DNA from 2 places in the Vibrio echinoideorum genome. Region 2 is predicted to be linked to the other one. Evidence: riboswitches for the same ligand, from Rfam matches in the RefSeq annotation. Region 2 holds a riboswitch; the other holds the start of a gene.
What was found. A riboswitch is a leader RNA that binds a small molecule or an ion and turns the genes downstream of it on or off. The one in region 2 is predicted to bind thiamine pyrophosphate.

Region 1 (7,848 bases), 330 kb from region 2:
ATTTTCTGACCTAAGTGATCTAACAAGAAAGATGATTTACGGTAAAGGTTACCGCCACTAATCGCCATCACAAGGTGACCAATGAGGCCTGTCGCGACATCGTTAGCGAACATAATTGGGTATTGGCCTGTTGGTAGCTTTTTAGCATCCAAGCGGCTGACAGTCTTTTCTGCAGCTTCTTGACCGACACGTTCAGGTGTCCATAGCTCATCACGGTGACGTGCAACTGTGTAGCTGTAGTCTCGTTCCATTTCACCGTTAGCGCCTTGACCAATCACACAACAGCTCGTGCTATGGCGACTTGAGGCGTAGCTCGCGAGTAAACCGTGACTATTGCCATAAACCTTAACGCCATAATGGCTGTCATAGCTTGCGCCATCACTTTGTTTGATCTTGTCGCTATAAGCTAACGCTTGTCTTTCAGCAGCAATCGCAATCTCAGCGGCATAGTCAGGATTTGGTTCATCAGGATGAAAAAGATCCAAATCTGGAATTTCTTTCACCATGTATTCTTTTGCGGCTGGACCTGCAAACGGATCTTCAGAGGTGTATTGAGCAATATCCAATGCAGCAGCGACAGTTTGAGCAATCGCCTTTTCACTTAGATCAGATGTGGATGCACTGCCTTTCTTCTGGCCGCGATAAACAGTAATACCTAGTGCACCATCACTATTGAATTCAACGTTTTCCACTTCACACATACGTGTTGAAACACTTAAACCCGTTGACTTAGTAATAGCGACCTCAGCTGCGTCTGCACTCACTGACGCCATATCCAACGCTTTAGCTACTGCGGCTTCTAGCTCAACTCTTTGCTGGGCGACTTGCTGTTTTACATCCATATCTATTCTAATTTTTTAGGTCAATATTACGTAGGATAACAAGAATTTCGCTTTCTCCCCAAGATTCTTGCTAAAATAGGCAATATATTCGTTTGAGATAGTGACATAGGCAGAAAAGATGGCTCGCAAAAACCAAAAAGCCCCATGGGAACCAGAAGAAGAAATCATCTGGGTAAGTAAGACAGAAATGAAAACGGACATGGATGCCCTGCAAAAGCTGGGAGAAGAGCTTGTTGAACTAAAGCCTTCTATTCTTGATAAGTTCCCTTTGTCTGAAGACCTGGCACAAGCGATTAAAGATGCACAACGCTTTAAAAATGAAGCGAAGCGTCGTCAACTTCAATACATTGGCAAAGTAATGCGTAATGTAGATCCTGAGCCGATTCAAGCTGCTTTAGATAAAATACGTAACAAGCACTCACAAGCAACTGTTGAGCTTCATAAGCTTGAGCTACTGCGTGACCGTATTGTTGAAAAAGGTGATGCTGCAATTTCAGACGTTATGGAAACATACCCTGAAGCAGACCGTCAGCGTCTTCGTCAATTAGCTCGCCAAGCTAACAAAGAAAAATCAGCGAATAAGCCAGCGAAGGCTTCTCGCGAAATTTTTCAAATCTTAAAAGAGCTAAAGCAAGACCAGTAATCGGTACTTCGCTTTACTCAATATTTAATAAAAGACCTAGCACATGCTAGGTCTTTTTTTTCGACTTACTCAATATAAAAAGTCCTCAAGACCAATACTCAGTCGTCACTCACCCGCCTTAACAAACGCGCTTAACTCTGATTGAGAGTGTTCGGCCGTCAACACTTCTATTGAATCTTCAACCAACACTTTACCTAGCGCGACAAAAACAAATTTATTCGCGATACTTCTAGCATCACCTAAATGGTGGGTCACCATCAAAACAGTAATATTTCGCTCTGCCGCTAATCGCCTCACTAGGTTAAGCATCTCTTCGCGAAGCAAGGGATCAAGTGCAGAAAAGGGCTCATCAAGAAGCCAAATATCATGTGGCTGAACAAAACAGCGGGCTAACGCTACACGTTGACGTTGGCCACCAGATAATTGCTCAGGCAACCTATCTAAATACTCAGCAACCCCAACTTGTGTTGCAGCTTGTTCCACTTCGAGCTTTTGGGCTGCTGTAAGCTTTAACCCTGGATGCAACCCCAAACCAATATTCTCACGCACAGTAAGGTGAGCAAACAGGTTATGTTCTTGGAACAACATTGCCAATGGACGTTGGTATGCCTCTTTACCAATCAGAGATTGACCTGCCACTGAAATCTCACCCGATGTAGGTTCAATAAATCCAGCCACCAATGCCAGCAATGTTGATTTACCTGCACCACTCGGCCCCATCAATGCAACAATGTCGCCCTGCTCCGCTTGGAAATCAAAGCTAAACAACTCTTGGTGATAGTGGTAGTCCACATCTTTCATCACTAACATCATCGGTTCCTTAACTCTTTAGTGTCTAGGTTTGAGTTTCGAGTAAATAAAAATTCTATTAAGCTAAAACTGCCCACACTCAGCAGCAGTAAACTCACTGAAACTACTGCGGCGGCTTCCATTTGGTAGCTTCCAAGCAACTGGAATAGGTATAAAGGCAACGTTCTAAAGTCTTGGCTACCAAACAAGGCAATCGCACTTAAATCTCCCATCGCAAGCATGAAGCTGATTGAGAATGCATGTGCCATAGGTTTGCGTAATGCACGCCACTCCACCAATCTGAATCGCGTAAAGCCAGTCATCCCTAGACTCGCACAAACATACTGATACTGCTGAGACAGGTGCAACATAGGTTGAGCCAAGGTTTTAATCACGTAAGGCAGCGCCATCAAGCTGTTCACGGCAATCACAATAAAGAAAGCCAAGCTGAACACATCGGTAAATGAACGCAGCAATAAAAAAAGACCAGTACTGATCACTAACCCCGGCGTCACTAAAATAATCGTGCCAATCAGCTCGATTTTATCGGCTCGAAAATTCTTGTTCTGTAAGCGCCATGCACGACTGGTCAGCAGTATCGCAATACCGATAAAGACAGCGATAACACTGGCCAAAGAAGCCACCCGAACCGAAGTCATTAACGCCGCCCAAAACGGTTCACTGCTGAGTACCGTCAACGCTTGTGAGTTAATTCCACTGAAGATAACCATGGCTAATGGCGGCAATACCAGCATTGAGACTACGATGATCCAAAAGCTATCCCAAGCTTTTGACCACCAGCTGTCCTTAACCAAATATTTCTCTTCCGACAGCTGACTGGCTGTCACGGAAATAGGCTTAGACAAACGCTGAATACTCACCGCTAGCACACCACACAATAGCATTTGCCATATTGCGAGTAACGCACCAGCCTGCAGGTCAAAGTCGAATTTAATTGCTTGATAGATGGCCAACTCGATAGTGGTCGACTTTGGGCCTCCACCTAAAGCCATTACAGTAGCAAAGCTGGTAAAACACAACATGAAGACTAAGCCACAAACATGTGGCAGTTGCTGCCTTAAACGCGGCCATTCAACCCATTTAAATTTATTCCAGTGACTCATACCCAAATGAGCACACAGCTTATGTTGCTCGGCAGGCACGGTATCCAAAGCTTGTAAAAGTAAACGGCTAGCATAAGGCAGGTTAAAGAAGATATGTGCGAGCAAAATGCCATTCAAACCATAAATCGAGAATGGTAATTCAATGTCGAAGTTAGCCAAAAATTTAGCTAGCCAACCACTGTTGCCATAAATCGCGAGCAAGCCAAAGACACCAACTAACACAGGCAGAACCAAGGTCGAGGCGAACAGCCTTAACAACAGAGCTCGTCCAAAAAATTGCCTGCGACATAGAGCGTGAGCAATGGGTATAGCAAAGCCAACACTCAGTAAAGTTGAGAGTGTCGCTTGATAAAAACTGAATTTCGTTACATGCCAATAGTAAGGATCGGACCATACTTGGCTGATATCAAGAGAAGGGGCATTGCTAAGCAATGCCCCAACTGCTGAAACCACGAAGGCGGTAATGAGTATCGCAACCCAGATCCCGACCTTAGGTGTTTTCTTTATCATAAATTGATTTTTTACCGTAAATAGTTCGCTCAAAGTATATTGAACGAACCTTTAAATACAGAAAGTTAAAAGCTAGTTTTTAGAAAGCTAATCGTTAGACAATTAAGTTAGAAAGTAAGTGCACTCTGCCATTCGCGAATCCAAGCCTTACGCTTAGAGGCGATTTCTTCAGGCGTAAAGCTCAGAGCTTTCTGCGGTACCGTTAACTGCTCGAACCCTTTTGGTAGTTCGATGTCAGTCACTGGGTACATCCAGTTGCCCGTTGGCATTGCCGATTGGAACTCGTCACTTAGGATAAACGCCATAAACTCATCAGCCAGTTTTTCGTTCTTACTGCCTTTAACCTTAGCTGCCACTTCGACTTGAGTGTAATGGCCTTCTTCGAAGCTTGCAGCTGCGTACTTAGAGTCACTTTCTGCAATGATGTGGTAAGCCGGAGATGTTGTGTAAGACAAGACTAAGTCCGACTCGCCTTCTAAGAACATAGAGTAAGCCTCAGACCAGCCTTTAGTAACCGTAACCGTCTTCTGAGCAAGCTTCTTCCAAGCTGCTGTCGCTTCATCACCGTATACTGACTTCATCCATAGCATCATGCCTTGACCCGGCGTTGATGTACGTGGGTCTTGGTAAATAACCTTGAGGTCGTCACGCTGCTCAACCAGTTCTTTCAAGCTCTTAGGTGGGTTTGCTAGTTTCTCTTTGTTATAGATAAACGCAAAGTAGCCAAAGTCATAAGGGACAAAGGTGCTGTCGTTCCAGCCGTTAGGAAGTGTCACTGATGACGTATCAACACTGTGCTCAGTCAATAAACCCGTCGCTTTTGCTTCAGCCATTAGATTGTTATCTAGGCCTAACACGATATCTGCTTTGCTATTACTGCCTTCAAGGCGCAAGCGGTTCAGAATCGACACGCCATCTTCTAGCGCGACAAAGTTCACATCGCAACCACACTTTTCTTCAAATGCTTTTTCAACGGCAGGACGAGGGCCCCAATCCGCTGCAAAAGAGTCATAGGTGTAAACCGTTAGGGTATTGTCTGCAGCAAAGGCAGAAAAAGAGATGGCTGTAGTAACAGCAAGAGTTGTTAATGTGAATTTCACTGGACGCTCTCCATGGTCTGAGCGGCACAGGTTTGAGGGAGGAGAACGGTAGAAGTTGTTCCTAACTCAATTCCTACGCCAGCATTATCTGGTTCAGGTTTACGGGTCCCAAGCACTTGCTTGATCTCAGCTCGCATTCATTATTTGAATGGTTCGCTCCCCGATGAGTGTTCAGAATTGTAATTCGAATTTTAACAATAAGCTATCAAGTTTGGATCAATTACGTTGATCGTAACCCCAACGTGGCACTAAACCTTGCTCGATGCCAAGATGATCCAAAATGCGCGCCACCATAAAATCGACCAGATCTTCAATCGACTTAGGTTGATGATAAAAACCCGGAGCGGCAGGCATAATCGTCACACCCATGGTCGATAGCTTATGCATGTTCTCTAAGTGCAGCGTCGAAAATGGCGTCTCACGAACCACCAACAATAGTTGGCCTCGTTCTTTCATGACCACATCTGCAGCTCGTTCAATCAGATTATCCGATAAGCCATGAGCAATTGAAGCCAAGCTTCCTGCGGAACATGGGCAGACTACCATCTGCTTCGGCGCTGCAGAACCAGAGGCAACCGGCGAGAACCAATCATCTTTGCCACACACCACCAGCTTTTCGGGGTCACACCCAAGGTGTTTAACCAAAGCTTGTTTCGCTGCATCTGGTCCAGCAGGTAACTTAAGTTCATGCTCGGTCGCCAACACCACTCGCGCAGCCGACGATATCAGTAAATAAACCTGATAATCCGCCGCCAAAAGGCATTCAAGTAAACGCAGGCCATAAGGCGCACCTGATGCGCCAGTGAAAGCGAGGGTTATAGCTTTATCGTATTTTGTCATGTTCTCAATTACTTCAAAATATAAGGTCGTGGATCAGTTAGCCCTTGAGTGCCAACGCATCCAACAATTTCTGGTGAATACCACCAAAGCCACCATTACTCATTACTAAGATTTGGTCGCCCGCTTGTGCCTCTGAGACAATTCTAGCAACGAATGCATCCATGTCATCACTTACATGTGCGGGTTGATGGCACGCATCGGCAACATCTTGTACAGACCAATCAATGTTATCCGGCTGGAATAAGTAGGTAGAATCCGCCTGTTTGAGCGAATCAGCCAAGGTTTCTTTATGCACACCACGCTTCATGGTGGCAGAACGAGGCTCTAAAACGGCAATGATTTTTTTCGTATCGACCTTATTACGTAAGCCACCCAGAGTAAGTTCAATCGCCGTTGGGTGATGTGCAAAATCGTCATAGACAGAAACACCGCCCACCTCACCTTTAAACTCTAAGCGACGCTTGGTATTAATGAAAGTTGCCAGTGATTCACATCCTAAGTCGGGTGTCACACCAACATGTCTTGCCGCCGCAATCGCCATCAAGGCATTACTTACGTTATGATCGCCAACCAAATCCCAGTCTACGGTTCCAACACATTCGTCTTGGAAATAGACCTCAAATTTGGAGCCATCTTTAACCAGTTTCTTAGCATCCCAATCGCCAAATTCGCCGCTCGATTCAGTCTCACTCCAGCAACCACGAGATAACACATCTTGGATCGCGGTATCTTGCTTCGGTGAGAAAATACGGCCATTGCTTGGCACTGTGCGGACCAAATGATGGAACTGTCGCTTGATCGCTTCAAGATCATCAAAGATATCCGCATGATCGAACTCAAGATTATTCATCACTAACGTTCTTGGATGATAATGAACGAACTTAGATCGTTTATCGAAAAAAGCACTGTCGTATTCGTCGGCTTCAACCACGAAGAACATACTTTCACCAAGGCGAGCAGATATACCAAAGTTACCCAACACACCGCCAACTAAGAAGCCCGGTGCATAGCCACAGTCTTCCAAGATCCAAGCCAACATGCTTGATGTAGTAGTCTTGCCATGCGTTCCCGAGACCGCAAGAACCCAACGGTCATGCAGTAGAAATTCTTGCAACCATTGCGGGCCAGATGTGTATCTAAGGTTATTATCCAATACATACTCAACACACGGGTTACCACGGCTCATGGCATTACCGATAACCACGAGATCAGGCCTTGGCTCTAATTGACTAGGGTCGAACCCTTCAATAATCTCAATCCCCTGAGACTCCAACAAGGTGCTCATTGGAGGATAAACATTCGCGTCACTACCCGTAACCTTGTGACCTAATTGACGAGCCAATACCGCGGCACCACCCATGAAGGTGCCACAAATTCCTAAGATGTGAATATGCATATATTGCTTCCAAACGCTTGGCTAAATGAGCCATGTCTAAATCAAACTACTTGCACTCATTATCATTAAATGGCGATTAAAAGCGAGCAGCAATGCAAAACAAATTTAGTCGACATAGTAAGTGAGATCTGTGTCGCTTAGTTCATTACCATTAAAAAGATCTAACCTTTAGAATTTAGGTAAGCGTCTAGATGAATAAAGCCCACTCAAGAGGCCTAATCTACAGTGCTCAAATCCCCCCTAATATTGAGAGAAGTTTAAGGAAATAACATGTCTGAGATGCGCACCCTTGGTGAGTTCATTGTTGCAAAACAAAATGACTTTCCCCATGCAAGTGGTGATCTATCATCCCTTTTGTCATCAATTCGTCTTGCTGCAAAAATTGTTAACCGTGAAATCAACAAAGCAGGTCTTGTCGACATTACTGGCGCTGTTGGTACAGACAACGTTCAAGGTGAAGAGCAACAAAAGCTAGACCTTTACGCGAACGACAAATTTAAAGCGGCTCTAGAAGCTCGTGACCAAGTTTGTGGTGTAGCAAGTGAAGAAGAAGACGAAGCGGTTGCCTTCAATAAAGAGCTCAACAAAAACGCAAAATACGTTG
Region 2 (7,848 bases):
AGCTATACACCGAAGCTGCGGCTACGTACCTTAGGGTATGTGGGGTAGGGGAGCGTTCTGTAAGCCGTTGAAGGTGGTCTGTAAGGGCTGCTGGAGGTATCAGAAGTGCGAATGCTGACATGAGTAACGATAAAGGGAGTGAAAAACTCCCTCGCCGGAAGACCAAGGGTTCCTGTCCAACGTTAATCGGGGCAGGGTAAGTCGACTCCTAAGGCGAGGCCGAAAGGCGTAGTCGATGGGAAACGGGTTAATATTCCCGTACTTCTTACAATTGCGATGGGGGGACGGAGAAGGCTAGGTGGGCCTGGCGACGGTTGTCCAGGTTCAAGTATGTAGGCGGGTGGTTTAGGTAAATCCGGACCACTACTAACGCTGAGATACGATGTCGAGCTACTACGGTAGTGAAGTCATTGATGCCATGCTTCCAGGAAAAGCCTCTAAGCTTCAGATTGTAAGGAATCGTACCCCAAACCGACACAGGTGGTCGGGTAGAGAATACCAAGGCGCTTGAGAGAACTCGGGTGAAGGAACTAGGCAAAATGGTACCGTAACTTCGGGAGAAGGTACGCTCTTATCAGTGAAGTCCCTTGCGGATGGAGCAGACGAGAGTCGCAGATACCAGGTGGCTGCAACTGTTTATTAAAAACACAGCACTGTGCAAAATCGTAAGATGACGTATACGGTGTGACGCCTGCCCGGTGCCGGAAGGTTAATTGATGGGGTTAGTCTTCGGACGAAGCTCTTGATCGAAGCCCCGGTAAACGGCGGCCGTAACTATAACGGTCCTAAGGTAGCGAAATTCCTTGTCGGGTAAGTTCCGACCTGCACGAATGGCGTAATGATGGCCACGCTGTCTCCACCCGAGACTCAGTGAAATTGAAATCGCTGTGAAGATGCAGTGTACCCGCGGCTAGACGGAAAGACCCCGTGAACCTTTACTACAGCTTGGCACTGAACATTGAACCTACATGTGTAGGATAGGTGGGAGACTATGAAATTGCGTCGCTAGATGTGATGGAGTCGTCCTTGAAATACCACCCTTGTAGTTTTGATGTTCTAACGTTGGTCCCTGAATCGGGATTACGGACAGTGCCTGGTGGGTAGTTTGACTGGGGCGGTCTCCTCCCAAAGAGTAACGGAGGAGCACGAAGGTGGGCTAAACACGGTTGGACATCGTGTGGTTAGTGCAATGGCATAAGCCCGCTTGACTGCGAGAATGACAATTCGAGCAGGTGCGAAAGCAGGTCATAGTGATCCGGTGGTTCTGAATGGAAGGGCCATCGCTCAACGGATAAAAGGTACTCCGGGGATAACAGGCTGATACCGCCCAAGAGTTCATATCGACGGCGGTGTTTGGCACCTCGATGTCGGCTCATCACATCCTGGGGCTGAAGTCGGTCCCAAGGGTATGGCTGTTCGCCATTTAAAGTGGTACGCGAGCTGGGTTTAGAACGTCGTGAGACAGTTCGGTCCCTATCTGCCGTGGGCGTTGGAAAATTGAAAGGGGCTGCTCCTAGTACGAGAGGACCGGAGTGGACGAACCTCTGGTGTTCGGGTTGTCATGCCAATGGCATTGCCCGGTAGCTAAGTTCGGAATCGATAACCGCTGAAAGCATCTAAGCGGGAAGCGAGCCTTGAGATGAGTTTTCCCTGGCACTATAAGTGTCCTAAAGGGTTGTCGTAGACTACGACGTTGATAGGCAGGGTGTGTAAGTGCTGCGAGGCATTGAGCTAACCTGTACTAATTGCCCGTGAGGCTTAACCATACAACACCCAAGGGGTTTTGTGGACTCAGATGTATCAGACCTTGAATGAGTTTGAAGAGAAATACTTTTAGATAAGCTTTCCGAATTTTAAAATTTGCTTGGCGACCATAGCATTGTGGACCCACCTGATTCCATGCCGAACTCAGAAGTGAAACACAATAGCGCCGATGGTAGTGTGGGGTTTCCCCATGTGAGAGTAGGACATCGCCAGGCTTTAAATTAAATCTTTAGGTCGACCGACCTGGGGATATGGACGCTCACTTAGTGAGTTGACCACTGCGGAGTGGTAGTTCAGTTGGTTAGAATACCGGCCTGTCACGCCGGGGGTCGCGGGTTCGAGTCCCGTCCACTCCGCCACTTATTCGATAACCTCGCCTAGTGCGAGGTTTTTTCGAATCTGAAGCAAGATAAAGTTTTAGGGGTGTAGCTCCAATTGGCAGAGCAGCGGATTCCAAATCCGCGTGTTGGGAGTTCGAATCTCTCCACCCCTGCCATATTTAAAGCTCCAGCAGAAATGCTGGAGCTTTTTTGTATCTGTCACTTTTTCAAAGTGACGTTGAGGACCGGAGTGTCAGCCAAGTCGACTATATTGATCCCCATCGAAGCAGAAATCCTAGAGTCTTTTTGATTTACATTTGTTCGATTTTTAATCGATAATTACCTACCTTGAATAGAATATTGTCTTAGAAATGTAAGTGCTTACTTATCTCAGTCTCTTTTATAAGCAATTAACAACACAATCCACACTTCTTTATGAGAATTATTCTCAATATTTTGTTACATTTTGGTCGTTATTACTAAAAGGCAACAAATATGGATATTTCCCGTCGTAAGTTTATTCAATCATCTCTCGCTATATCTGCACTAACAGTACTCCCCGCTTGTTCAATGAAGCGGTCTGCTGATGAGCAAGGAAAGTATGTTTATGACTTAACTGCTGAGCCCTCAACAGCAGAGTTAGTGAAGGGATTTAATACCAATATTTTGGGTTTCAATGGACAGATTCCTGCTCCAACGATTCAGTGTCGACAAGGTGAGAAGGTAATAATTCGTTTTACCAATAAGCTATCAGAACCTACTACCATTCATTGGCATGGCCTAAGAATTCCAATCGAAATGGATGGCGTTCCTTTCTTGAGCCAACCTCCTATTATGCCTGGCGAAACATTCATTTATGAATTTACGCCGCCAGATGCCGGTACGTTTTGGTATCACCCACACATGAATAGCGTGAAGCAGCTTGGTATGGGCTTAGTTGGTCTTATTATCGTAGAAGAGAGTAATCCAGTACGGTTCGATGAAGAACACGCATTGATGCTTAAGCATTGGCACATCGACAAACAGGGTCAATGGAAAGATTTAATGATCCCACGACTCAGTGCTCGTATGGGCACTCCTGGTGAGTGGAGTAGTGTTAATGGAATCCATGAACCCATATATCAGTTGAAGCAGTATGCAGCGACTAGACTGCGTATTGCTAATGTCGATAATACGATCACTTACCCTATTGCTGTCGAAGGGGCTGAAGCATGGGTTATAGCCATCGATGGTAATCCTGTAAAAACGCCTTATAAACTGACTCAACATAAAATTGGTCCGGGTATGCGTGTTGATATCGGATTGATCGCTCCTAAAGCAGGGGAGCGAGTTAACGTTCTCCAAATGAAGGGGCGTTTCCCATTTCCTTTATGTGAATTTGAAGTCGTAGACTCAACATTTACTCAAGAGCGGGTGTTGCCATTATTACCATTGAATCCAGTACCTAACCTAGATATTGCTAATGCTGAAGAGATCGATTTTGTATTCGAGTGGGAGGGCGCGGTATCACCAGTGTCTAAAGATGGGAAGTCCATGCCTAAGTTTTGGCTTGCTAATAAAAGAGCATGGGAAGGAATGAGTAAAGATAATATTCCTAAACCGTTGGCAACTTTAGAACTAGGTAAGACTTACATATTCGATCTTAAGAACGTTACTCAATATCATCACCCGATTCATATTCATGGTCATACATTCACTGTATTGGAAATTGATGGTAAAAAAATTGAAGAACCTTTCCATACAGATACTGTGCTACTTGGAAAAAATGGCCGAGCTAAAGCTGCATTTGTTGCAGACAACCCAGGGCGTTGGATGTACCACTGTCATGTTATTGAACACATGAAAACGGGATTGATGGGATATATTGAAGTTAAGTGACACCTGTAACGTTTAATATTTGCGCATGCATTCTTAGTTTATACCCTCGCTTTTATCGGCGGTAAAGCTAGAATATAGGGACTATTGTTTGGGAGGATTCATGGGTCAGTTATCTATTTTAGGTTTTATTGCCATTGGTGGCGCATTTGGTGCTTGTTCGCGTTATTTGATTTCAGAGTTATGTGTGGTGATGCTAGGACGTGGCTTCCCTTACGGTACGCTGACAGTTAACGTAATTGGCTCTTTAATTATGGGTTTACTCATCGCAGCGTTTGAGAATGAGATGGTTGCGACAGAACCATGGAGGCAGATCATCGGTCTTGGTTTCCTTGGAGCACTGACTACATTTTCTACATTTTCGATGGATAACGTGCTTCTTATGCAGCAGGGTGCTTTCTTTAAGATGGGACTCAATGTGCTACTCAACGTGGTTCTCAGCATCTCAGCAGCATGGATCGGCTTCCAACTTTTGATAAAGTCTTAAAACTTTCTTACGATTTGTTAACAACTCGGCTTGGTTTATCCAAGCCGTTTTTATATACTCGATCGAACTTGTCGGAGTGCCATATGGCTGAGACCGTTAACTCGGGATCCGTTGAACCTGATCAGGCTAATACCTGCGAAGGGAACAAGAGTAGGTATCTAACTAGAATCCTTCTAGAGATCTATCTCCAGATCACAACTGTATTTTCTTGTTGTAATCCCTCTTGTAGCATCAAATCCGTCAAGCATTTTTATCCCTATAAATAATGGCTAAAAGCCAAGGAAAAATGCTATGTCGAGTCGTAAACAAGCAAGACTGGAAGCGAAGAATTTCATTGATTCTTTATCCGTACAACCTTATCCAAATTCAAAAAAAGCTTACATCCAAGGATCTCGAGCGGACATTCAAGTCCCTGTCCGAGAAATATCACTCGCTGATAGCCTTGTGGGTGGCAGCAAAAAAGAGCCTGTATTCGAACCTAATGTACCTATTCAAGTTTACGATACCTCCGGTGTTTATACAGACCCTACACACGAAATAGACCTGTATAACGGTCTTCCTAAGTTGCGAGAGCAATGGATTGATGAGCGTGGCGATACGGAACTGTTAGACGATGTAAGCTCTGTTTACACCAAAGAACGTTTAGAAGATGAAACCCTAGACGACCTTCGTTACGGCAATCTACCTAGAATTCGTCGTGCTACAGGTAACCAATGTGTTACCCAGCTGCATTATGCTCGTCAAGGCATTATCACTCCTGAGATGGAGTACATTGCAATACGTGAGAATATGGGACGTCAGAAGTTTGCTGATGAGCAGCTTAATCATCAACACCCTGGCCATAACTTCGGTGCCAACCTACCGAAAGAAATTACCCCTGAGTTCGTGCGCAAAGAAGTTGCAGAAGGTCGAGCTATTATCCCTTCAAACATCAATCACCCAGAATCAGAACCTATGATTATTGGCCGAAACTTCTTAGTGAAAGTGAACGCCAATATCGGTAACTCTTCAGTAAGCTCTTCGATTGAAGAAGAAGTTGAGAAGCTAGTCTGGTCGACTCGCTGGGGTGGCGATACCGTGATGGACCTTTCCACCGGCCGTAATATCCACGAGACTCGCGAATGGATCTTGCGTAACAGTCCGGTGCCGATTGGTACGGTTCCTATGTATCAGGCGCTTGAAAAAGTGAATGGCGTTGCGGAAGACCTTAACTGGGAAGTGATGCGTGATACCTTGATTGAACAAGCAGAGCAGGGTGTTGATTATTTTACTATCCACGCAGGTTTACTGCTTCGTTACGTCCCTATGACCGCTAAGCGTGTGACTGGCATTGTCTCTCGCGGCGGTTCTATCATCGCGAAATGGTGCCTTGCACATCATCAAGAAAGCTTCCTTTATACCCACTTCCGTGAGATCTGTGAGATCTGTGCGAAGTACGATGTTGCTCTGTCATTAGGTGATGGCCTGCGTCCGGGTTCGATTGCTGATGCTAATGATGAAGCTCAATTCTCGGAATTACGTACTCTAGGTGAGTTGACTAAAGTGGCTTGGGAATACGACGTTCAGGTGATCATTGAAGGTCCTGGGCATGTACCAATGCACCTAATCAAAGAGAATATGGACGAGCAGTTAGAGCACTGCCACGAAGCACCTTTCTATACTTTAGGTCCACTGACGACAGATATTGCCCCTGGTTACGACCATATTACCTCTGGTATTGGTGCCGCCATGATTGGTTGGTACGGCTGTGCGATGCTCTGTTATGTCACTCCTAAAGAACATTTAGGCTTACCAAACAAAGAAGACGTGAAGACTGGCTTGATTACTTACAAGCTGGCAGCACATGCAGCAGACTTGGCAAAAGGACATCCGGGCGCACAAATCCGCGACAATGCATTATCAAAGGCGCGTTTTGAATTCCGTTGGGAAGACCAATTTAATCTAGCTTTAGATCCGGAAACCGCGCGTTCTTTCCATGATGAAACTCTGCCACAAGAGTCGGGTAAGGTTGCTCACTTCTGCTCTATGTGTGGACCTAAATTCTGCTCGATGAAGATCTCTCAGGAAGTACGAGAGTATGCGAAAGACACCGAACAAGTGGCGGCTGATCAGGCTATCGAAATTAAGATGTTGGATAACCCGTTGGAAGGAATGCGTCAGAAATCACAAGAGTTCCGTGATACCGGCTCTGAACTTTACCACCCTGCAGTAGGTGCAAAAGAAGCTCAACTAGAGGAATAATGACAGTGAAGATACTCATCCCATCTCAAAATATTGAGTTAACGGGAGAGGTGCAGAACTGTCTATTGGTTGCTAAGCGACAAGGCTTTGCAACCGATGCAGTTGAGTTGGGCGTAAGCCCAACTCAATACTTCTCTATCGTTGATGCTCAGCAGGCGTTATCTATTGGCTTTGCTCATGATGTTGATTCATTGACGGTGTGTCAGCTAGCAGAACTGAACCATGTTGTTGATTACAGTCATTCAGTGGCGCTAGCTGGCGTCTGCGATGCTTTGGTACAAACTCCGAATACTATCTATATTGGTGTCTTAGATGATTCGGCTGTATTGGATATCTGGTCACACCTAGATGCTAATCGTGCTATCAATAGTGCAACTACAGCTCATCAGGAATTAGATAATCGCGGCCATTTTGCCTGGTTACTTACTTTGTTGGCGTTGGAGTTCCCACTAGAAGACGCACTAGTTTTAGCTCGATCAGCATCTAATGTTTCACGTGGAACATGGCCTGCACATTACCAAAATTTTCCTATCCCTGTTCTTGAAGATCAACTATTGGACATAAGCGTAGGTTGGGCTAACCAAGGGACATCACTTTCTTTTCCTGAGTTGAATAAGAGTAGCCTCGGTTTATACCCCGTAGTTGATGATGTCGAGTGGATCGAAAGATTACTCAAGCTTGGAATCAACACTGTCCAACTACGTATTAAGAACCCGCTGCAAGCGGACTTAGAACAACAAATCACACGATCTATCGAGCTTGGTCGAGAGCATAACGCTCAAGTTTTTATCAATGATTACTGGCAGCTTGCACTCAAGCATGACGCTTTTGGTGTTCATTTGGGGCAAGAGGATATTGAAGAATCAAACCTCTCACAGTTGAGCCAAGCGGGTATAAAGATTGGTTTATCGACTCATGGCTATTACGAGTTACTGCGCATTGTTCAAATCAACCCAAGCTATATTGCGCTAGGCCACATCTTTCCAACAACGACTAAGCAGATGCCATCAAAGCCTCAGGGTATAGTTCGTTTATCTCTGTATCAACAGCTGATTGATACTATCCCATATACAAAAGAACTCACCGGTTATCCGACGGTTGCTATTGGTGGTATTGACCAATCGACAGCTGAGCAGGTGTGGGATTGTAGGGTGTCGAGTT

Region 1: linked by a shared signal. The riboswitch ahead of thiB (thiamine ABC transporter substrate binding subunit) and the one ahead of thiC (phosphomethylpyrimidine synthase ThiC) in region 2 are both predicted to bind thiamine pyrophosphate.

Annotation. Positions count from the first base shown of each region.
Region 1 covers NZ_AP025483.1:359,416-367,263, reverse strand. The annotation lists gene pmbA (metalloprotease PmbA) at 1-842, opposite strand, end outside; gene yjgA (ribosome biogenesis factor YjgA) at 961-1,485, shown strand; gene thiQ (thiamine ABC transporter ATP-binding protein) at 1,591-2,295, opposite strand; gene thiP (thiamine/thiamine pyrophosphate ABC transporter permease ThiP) at 2,295-3,908, opposite strand; gene thiB (thiamine ABC transporter substrate binding subunit) at 4,016-5,008, opposite strand; TPP riboswitch at 5,062-5,181, opposite strand; gene OCV36_RS01720 (flavin prenyltransferase UbiX) at 5,225-5,848, opposite strand; gene mpl (UDP-N-acetylmuramate:L-alanyl-gamma-D-glutamyl-meso-diaminopimelate ligase) at 5,886-7,244, opposite strand; gene fbp (class 1 fructose-bisphosphatase) at 7,515-7,848, shown strand, end outside.
Region 2 covers NZ_AP025483.1:34,155-42,002, forward strand. The annotation lists rRNA gene OCV36_RS00140 (23S ribosomal RNA) at 1-1,766, shown strand, start outside; rRNA gene rrf (5S ribosomal RNA) at 1,864-1,979, shown strand; tRNA gene OCV36_RS00150 (tRNA-Asp) at 2,047-2,123, shown strand; tRNA gene OCV36_RS00155 (tRNA-Trp) at 2,184-2,260, shown strand; gene OCV36_RS00160 (multicopper oxidase family protein) at 2,580-3,962, shown strand; gene crcB (fluoride efflux transporter CrcB) at 4,063-4,446, shown strand; TPP riboswitch at 4,509-4,607, shown strand; gene thiC (phosphomethylpyrimidine synthase ThiC) at 4,738-6,687, shown strand; gene OCV36_RS00175 (thiamine phosphate synthase) at 6,687-7,848, shown strand, end outside.